DNA from 2 places in the Aliivibrio logei genome. Region 1 is predicted to be linked to the other one. Evidence: riboswitches for the same ligand, from Rfam matches in the RefSeq annotation. Region 1 holds a riboswitch; the other holds the start of a gene.
The links. Region 1 has a riboswitch for lysine ahead of lysC (lysine-sensitive aspartokinase 3). Riboswitches for the same ligand answer to the same signal wherever they lie in the genome.

Region 1 (4,438 bases):
GGAGTAGAAGGTGGTATTCTTGCTATATTTGGATTATTACTAGCTGCTGGTGGGGTGTTACTAAAAATTAGAAAAAGTAAATTAGATACGCAATTTGCATTGCTTGCTCTAATCAGTCCTATCTTTATTCACAGCCAATTAGAATACCCTTTTTACCATTCTATGCTTCACTGGTTTACCTTCATTATCCTTCTCTTTTGGATAGATCAGCTTAGCTGTAAGTATAAAAAATACCGCATTACTGGAGTCAGCAAAATATCGTTACGAGTAAGTTCTCTTGTTCTTCCAATTATCACTGCCTTTTATATGCTTTCAGCATTACACACAAACTGGATTTTAACCAAATTTGAAACAACAAAACCAATGAATCCAGAAATATTAAATCAAGTCAGTAATCCTGTCGTGTGGGAAGATAGATTTAATTGGGATGTATTATCAGCACAATTATCCATTGGCATCATCAATAAAAGGCCAGATTTAATCATACCTTACATTACTTGGTCCAAAGAGCTTATAAAAAATAAACCTAGACCAGCATTTTATCAAAACCTAATCATCGCTTATCAAGCTTTAGGGCAAGAAGCAAACGCGGAAGACATAAGAAGAGAAGCCGTATTCTTATTTCCGAATAACAATTTCGAAACCGTTCAACTTGACCAAAAGTTACGTCAAATCAGAAAGTAATGATAAAACGCCGTTGAATTTATCAACGGCGTTTTATCATCATGTTATTTATAATACGTCAGATAACGCTTTTAAACAAAGAGACACGTTTTCTTTACGTGCCGCATACCCCATCAATCCAATGCGCCAAGCTTTACCCGCTAAATCCCCTAATCCTGCGCCAATTTCTAAATTATATTCTTCTAATAATACTTTTCGAACTAAAGCATCATTAGTACCATCAGGAATATAGACCGCATTTAGCTGTGGTAATCGGTATTTCTCATCAACAATAAATGAAACACCTAAACTTTCTAGTCCACGCTTAAGTTCTTGGTGAAAATAATCATGTCTCTTCCATGCATTCTCTAGCCCCTCATTTTTAAGCATTAATAATGATTCATGCAATGCATATAGACTGTTTACTGGTGCGGTATGATGATAGCTTCTTTTGCCTTCTCCACTCCAGTAACCCAATACTAGGCTTTGGTCTAAAAACCAACTTTGTACCGGTTCTTTTCTTGACTTCATTTTCTCAACCGCTTTATTTGAAAACGTCACAGGAGAAAGACCAGGTATACAAGATAAGCATTTTTGAGATCCTGAATAAACCGCATCTAATAACCATTCATCTACGAATAAAGGAACCCCACCCAACGATGTTACTGCGTCTACAATAGTTAAACAGTTGTATTTCTGTGCCAATTCAGAGATAGACTTCGCATCACTTAATACACCTGTTGATGTCTCTGCGTGCACAAATGCGATAACATTAATCTCAGGATCTTTAATCAATGCTTCTTCTACTTTTGCTAACGATACAGGAGTTCCCCATTCATCATCAATAACGATCGCAATTCCACCGCAACGCTCTACATTCTGTCGCATTCGCTCACCAAAAACACCATTACGGCAAACAAGTACTTTTTCGCCTCTCTCTACAAGATTAACAAAACACGTTTCCATTCCTGCACTGCCTGGCGCTGACACCGCGATAGTAAATTCATTTTTTGTTTGAAATGCGTATTTTAATAGCTCTTTTACTTCATCCATCATTTTAATAAACAATGGGTCTAAATGACCAATAGTAGGGCGACTCAATGCTTGTAATACCTGGGGAGAAACATCAGATGGACCAGGTCCCATAAGGGTTCTTTGTGGTGGAATAAAACTTTGCATGACTCGCTCCTTGAATAGTAAGTGTTCAAATAATAAACATAAAAATAATTAAACTCAATTAGACAAACTAATTAGAGTGACTTAACTGCCTAAAACAACACTAAATAGTTAAATTTTACTTAGAAGGTAAGAAAGACAAAAAAAACGTTACTATCAATTGACATTTGATTCATAAAAAAGCACATTAATGAAACGTATTTCGTACTTTTAGAAATATAAAGAAGAGGAGCATTACCTAGGTAGCTTAATTTGTGGAGCCCAAACTCCAAAACAAATAAGTGAGGGAGAGTTATGCCGAGATAAACTACCCTTGGGAGTCGTTTATCGATCGTATTGGCTGAATCCTTACGATTGTCACTTAAATATTAAGTGAAGAGCTTCTAGCAATAACCTTTTATATTGCTGTCGTTTCTTCATATTTATTTCCACATTGGATGTAGTCGGGAGACAGGATAGTGAACCCTATAAATGTTGCTAAATTTGGTGGCACTAGCGTTGCTAATTTTGAAGCAATGAGCCGTAGTGCCCATGTAATAGAACAAAACAAAAATACTCACTTAGTTGTTATTAGCGCCTGCTCAGGGGTCACAAACCTGTTAGTTGAATTAGCTAATGGTGTTGAAAATACTCAACGGAAAAAAAATATTCTTAATGAATTAAAAGATATTCACTTCTCTGTATTAGATCAATTAGCTGATCCTGTTTATCCAGAACAAGCTATCCTTGAAATCTTAGATGATATAGAAAAAGCCGCTGATTCAGCCTCATTCCAAATAAGTGATAAATTAACCGATCACCTTGTTTCTTGCGGTGAGCTAATGTCTACTCACCTATTTACTCAATTGTTAATTGAGCGAGGCAATTCAGCCGTTCGTTTTGATATAAGAACCGTTCTTCGTACTGACTCAACATTTGGTAAAGGCGAACCTCAATTAGACTATATTTCTCATCTAGCTCAAGAAAAACTAGCTCCTTTATGCCAAAAACACATCGTCGTTACTCAAGGATTTATTGGTGCGGATTGTGACGGAAATACAACAACATTAGGCAGAGGCGGTAGTGATTATAGTGCAGCCTTGATCGCAGAATCAGTAAGAGCTTGCGGTTTAGAAATTTGGACTGATGTCCCTGGCATTTATACGACAGATCCTCGCATCGCTCCCAAAGCTTCCCCTATTCCAGAAATCAGCTTTAGTGAAGCATCAGAAATGGCAAACTATGGTGCGAAAATTCTACATCCTTCAACTTTACTTCCTGCATTGCGTCATCAAATCCCAGTGTTTGTTGGCTCATCTAAAGAGCCAGAAAAAGGCGGTACATGGATCAAACAAAAGGTAAATAGCTCTCCATTATTTCGAGCATTAACATTACGTTGCAATCAAACCATGGTGACGTTACATAGCCCAAGTATGTTCCATGCTTATGGATTTTTAGCTGAAGTATTTAAAATTTTAGCTAAATACCAAATATCGGTAGATTTAATTACCACATCAGAAGTCAGTGTTGCATTAACTTTAGATCAAACGAACACTAACGGTAAAGCTCCTGAACTACCGTTAGAGGCACAAAGAGAGCTCGAAGAACTTTGCACTGTAGAAGTTGAAAATAATCTATGCTTAGTCGCTTTAATTGGTAATAAGATGAGTAACTCTAAAGGCTCTGCAAAGCAAGTTTTTGGTACATTAGAAGAATTTAATTTACGTATGATTTGTTACGGTGCTAGCCCGCATAATTTATGCTTTTTATTAAGTGACGCTGAAGCAAAAAAAGCAGTTGAAGTACTTCATAAAGAACTCTTCGAATAAATATTAACGTAATAAAAATGCCCATTAACATTCGCTAACGGGCATTTATTTTAAGTCATAATTAAGGTTTAATTTAAGTTAGGTCCTAACCATTTCTCTGCTTCTAACATATCCCAGCCTTTTCGTTCAGCGTAACTTTCAGCTTGATCTTTCTGTATTTGTGCAATAGCAAAATAACGAGAATCAGGATGAGAAAAATACATTCCAGATACTGAAGCGCCAGGCCACATTGCATAGCTCGATGTTAATGACATGCCAATTGATTCTTCAATCTTCATTAATTCCCAAAGAGCCCCTTTTTCAGTATGTTCAGGACATGCAGGATATCCAGGAGCAGGCCTAATGCCTTGGTATTTTTCTCGGATCAACTCATCATTAGACAGGTTTTCGTCCGTAGCATAACCCCAAATTTCTTTACGTACTTTTTCATGTAAATATTCAGCAAAACCTTCCGCTAAACGATCAGCAATAGCTTGGATCATAATTGCGTTATAATCATCACCATTCGCTTTATATGCATCCGCTAAATCACGTTCACCGATTCCACCAGTAACCGCAAAACCACCAATCCAATCTTTCTTACCACTTTCTTTTGGTGCTATATAATCAGATAGGCAGTAATTAAACCCTTTTGGTTTTGCCGTTTGTTGACGCAAATTATGCAGTACTTTTACGACTGTTGTTCGAGATTCATCGCTATACACTTCGATATCATCACCAATACTTGCCGCAGGAAATAATGCACACATACCACGGGCTTTTAATAACCCTTCAGTGTCTACACGGTCTAA
Region 2 (4,438 bases), on a different contig from region 1:
CCGGCAATAAAAGCCGGTTTTTTAAGAGTTAAAAAAAGAGAGGATTAAGCGGTTACGCGACCCTTCTTTGAAATTACCATCATTGCGCCACAAACAAGAACAAAGGCAACGGTTGATGCTAAAAATGACATCCATACAGAGTTAGTAAAGCCAAGTGCTATATAACCAACCGCTGAAACACCGGCAATAGATAACGCATAAGGTAATTGTGTCGATACATGGTCTATATGGCAACAACGAGCCCCTGTTGAAGACAAGATTGTTGTATCAGAGATAGGAGAACAGTGATCACCAAACACAGATCCAGCTAACACAGCACCTAGCATTGGTAAAATGAGTGCGATATCTGTTGCACCAGCCATGTCTCCTGCGATAGGAAGCATAATACCAAATGTACCCCATGACGTACCTGTACTAAATGCCATCAAACCTGACAATAAGAACAAAATAACTGGGATCCAATGAATACCAATACTGCCTTGAGCTAAGCTAGACAAATATGAACCGGTTTGCATATCACCGATAACAGAACCAATTGTCCACGCAAAGAATAGAATTAGTATTGCGCCAAACATTGACTTAGCACCAATCCACATTGTGATTGCAATGTCTTTCATTTCTATATTTTGGCGGAAAACCGTAATTAATGCAGACGCTAAACCAAGTAAAGCACCGTAACATAATGAGGTTCCAACATCGGTATTCTCAAAGGTACCCAGAATATTGAACTCTTTACCATCAGCGATTAACGCTTGAGCACCGGTATAAACCATGAAGAAAATAGTCGCGACAATTAGTACGATAATTGGAAAGATTAAATCAGAAACTTTACCAGTATCACTTTCTGTAATGTTTAGCTCTTCATTTAAGTCTTTCGATTCTTTATCAACCGCTTGATCATCAAAGCCATTACCACGATTAGCTTCATTTTCATGATCTCGCATCGGACCAATATCTAATTGGAACCAAACGACAGCAAATACCATTAATAATGCAAATACCGCATAGAAGTTCATAGGAATGAGACGAACATAAGCGCCCAGTGCTGAATATTCAGTTACTCCATGAGAAACTAAAATACCACCAATAATAGTAATAATGTATGCACCCCAGCTAGACGCAGGCATTAGTACACACATAGGCGCGGCTGTTGAATCTAAAATATAAGCTAACTTAGCACGTGATACATAAAAACGGTCAGTTACAGGGCGGGATATTGAACCAACGGCTAAGCTATTAAAATAATCATCAACAAAAATAAACACACCTAAGCAGGCTGCCAATAATTTTGCTCCACGTTTACTTTTAATACGTGTTTGTGCCCATTCAGCAAAAGCGCGAGTTCCGCCTGATAGGGTTAAAAGTGCTGTTGTCATTCCTAATAAGATTAAAAAAGCAACAATACTCATATTCCAGCTATTTATTGCTCCGTCAGCAATAAATACACCTTTAACTGAATTAAAGACATACGTGCTTGTGCCAGAAATAGAATAACTTGATAATAAGATAGCACCTAAAACGATACCCACACCGAGAGATAATAAAACTCGACGCGTAATGATAGCTAAACCCAGTGCAACTAATGGGGGCAATATTGAAATTGGAGAATTGGAAAAATCGGCTAAATTCATGATCTACAACAACCAGTTTGGTTGGAGATCTACTGTAGATACGGTATATACCGTTATAAGGAAGTGAATGTAATAAAACCATTCCCCCACAGTAGCGCTCCATAGTTAAAAAATAAAATTGACTATGGCAGTGTTATTCCTTTTCGAAATAACCCCAGCTAACCTGTTTGATAACAGCACTAACTTCGGCATTAACTCCTTTCAATTGCAGTCATCGGTTATCAACCTCGAACAATTTACTTTTAGGCAATGCGCCTCTACCCGTTTAGGTGGAGTTATTGTACGGATTGAATACAACTTTGCAATACTATTCTGAGAATTTTAACATTAAAAACCACGCATAGGTAGAATGAGATACTTTAAAATTAACATTTAATTATCTCACAATAGAGACATATCACTTTTAATATTATTATCATTAATAATTAATTATTTCCTTATCCCATAGTTTGATATATTATTTAATGGTTATATAAAAATTACATTATCAAATTAATATGGAATCAAACATGTCTGATACTATTAAAACATTACTGAACCTACGTAGCCTACGCGCGTTATCTCGTGAAATGACATTAGAGCAACTAGAAGAAGCGCTTGAAAAGCTTCAAGCAGTTGTTGCTGAACGTCAAGAAACAGAAGCTGAAGATCGCGCTCTACTTGCTGAAAAACAAGCGAAGCTTGAAGAATTCCGTCAAATGATGATTGAGAGCGGTATCGCTCCTGAAGATCTACTAGACACAATGTCTTCTACTACAGTTAAAACAAAGCAGAAACGTGCTCCACGTCCAGCTAAGTACAAATTCTTAGACCACGCTGGCGAAGAAAAAACATGGACAGGCCAAGGCCGCACTCCATCAGCACTTCAAGTACACCTTGATTCTGGTAAATCATTAGAAGAGTTCGCTATCTAAATTGTTCTTATAGAACAATGCGATTTCGATAAAAAGCCATTCAAAAGAATGGCTTTTTTTATTCTAAATATCTATTATTTAGAATACGTATGCTATACCAACATTACCCGTAGAGCTGGTTGTGTGCTCTATCATCGGACTTTGCTCTAAATTCCCTTCAAGGTTCACATATCGTAAGCCCCCCGTCACTCTTATATTTGGGGTTACGTGGAAATAAGTCGATAATCCAATAAAAAATTGGCCATCCCAATCAGCATCAAACTCTTCAATACCACTTCTCTGGGCTTCTTCAGCTGATACCCCATAAAGGTGATTGTTTAACCGTTGGCTATTATATGAATAACCAAAAGATGGGGTTACGGCCCATCCTTTCCCTCTAATCGGTAAACGCCATGCTGCTTCTGCATATAATCCATTATGCGCTCTACCAACATCAGTCCCTCCGGTGAACTCAATGATCCCTATATGAGTAATTATTTGATAGCTAACCCCACCTAGCACCGTACTTTTTCGTTCATCTAATTGCTGCATCTCTGCATTTTTAGAATCTTCTGGTTGAAATGTTCGAGGATCATATACAAAACGAAAGATAATATTTTGAGGTGAGCCAATAGGATATAAACGATAACCACCATTGAATCCACGCAAAAATATATGCTCTCCCTCATAACCAATCATTGGTATTACCGTTGTATTTGATGGTGTTTCTTTATAAAAAGAGGGGGAATATGCTGCTGCAGCACCAATAGACCATTGAGATATTTTTGCATTTACACTATTGGTTACGAGCAATACTGCTCCTAGGATGAAACCACTGACTAATTTATTCACTGCATACCCTTTATACGTTTAATTATCGATGATTATATCAATTCTATTATTTATACCTACGCACTATACAGTACTAGATACTCTTTGACAGTTTTTAAGATATTGTTAACGTATACAGAATTAAATTCCAAATAAAAACATAGAACCAACACTATCAACCATTAGATAACGCAATTAAATGACAAAAAATACAGAATATAACTACTTTTATAAATTTAGAACAAAAAAAAGGCAGGCTATATTAGCCTGCCTTTTATGTATTTTTAGATGAAATTAACTATCATCTTCTCTAAAATTACTTGGTAAATTCTTTTTCATTTCATTCCAGATAAGATTGCCTTCAATACCATACTGACGCATTCTCGGCATTACAGCATCTTTTCTTTCTTCTTCACAAATCTGTTTTAGGTCTCGATAAAACTGTAATGCTAATTCTCTTGCTTCATCGCTTGAGAAATAATAACTACCAACACGAGCATAAAGCTTTTTAAGACCATTAAAGATCAGTCCATATATTTGGTTGCCTGATTTAAATGCAATACCTTGAAATAACATATAATCATAATAATTAAAGGTTTTTGCAATTAACAACTCTTGGCGCTTTATTGGATCTTTTTCATTATCTTCTTTTATTTCAGCTTTAAGTTTTGTCCCAAATGGAGATTCTTCAATAAATTTATCCCAGCTTTCTGCTGCAATTAACTGCTCACAAGACTCAATTACTCGGTCTAATGTGCGAAGAGATCCTTCTTTATTGGTCTTAAATGCTTGTCTCATAAAGATACAACTAATATTAGTTCTTGCTGCCAATAAGTCTTCAACAATTGAAGTCGCATTATTTGCATCCACTAATGTCATTAATGTATCTAAAATATGAAGACCCGACGTCTCCATATAATCATTAACTTTTGTTGGTTTACCATGTTGAATCGTTAACCAACCATCACGAGAAAGGCGTTGTAATACTTCTCGAAGCGTTGTTCTTGTAACCCCGATTAATTCAGATAATTCACGTTCTGCTGGTAAGATTGAACCTGGAGGAAATCGACCATTCCAAATGCT

Region 2: it holds a riboswitch for lysine, as region 1 does, so the genes downstream of both, A6E04_RS18380 (Na+/H+ antiporter NhaC family protein) here and lysC (lysine-sensitive aspartokinase 3) in region 1, are expected to answer to the same signal.

The regions. Positions count from the first base shown of each region.
Region 1 covers NZ_MAJU01000013.1:6,238-10,675, reverse strand. The annotation lists gene A6E04_RS13150 (PglL family O-oligosaccharyltransferase) at 1-684, shown strand, start outside; gene A6E04_RS13145 (pyridoxal-phosphate-dependent aminotransferase family protein) at 733-1,842, opposite strand; lysine riboswitch at 2,056-2,230, shown strand; gene lysC (lysine-sensitive aspartokinase 3) at 2,298-3,647, shown strand; gene metH (methionine synthase) at 3,716-4,438, opposite strand, start outside.
Region 2 covers NZ_MAJU01000029.1:65,453-69,890, reverse strand. The annotation lists gene A6E04_RS18380 (Na+/H+ antiporter NhaC family protein) at 45-1,631, opposite strand; lysine riboswitch at 1,716-1,899, opposite strand; gene A6E04_RS18375 (H-NS family histone-like protein) at 2,141-2,545, shown strand; gene A6E04_RS18370 (MipA/OmpV family protein) at 2,624-3,376, opposite strand; gene fadR (fatty acid metabolism transcriptional regulator FadR) at 3,650-4,438, opposite strand, start outside.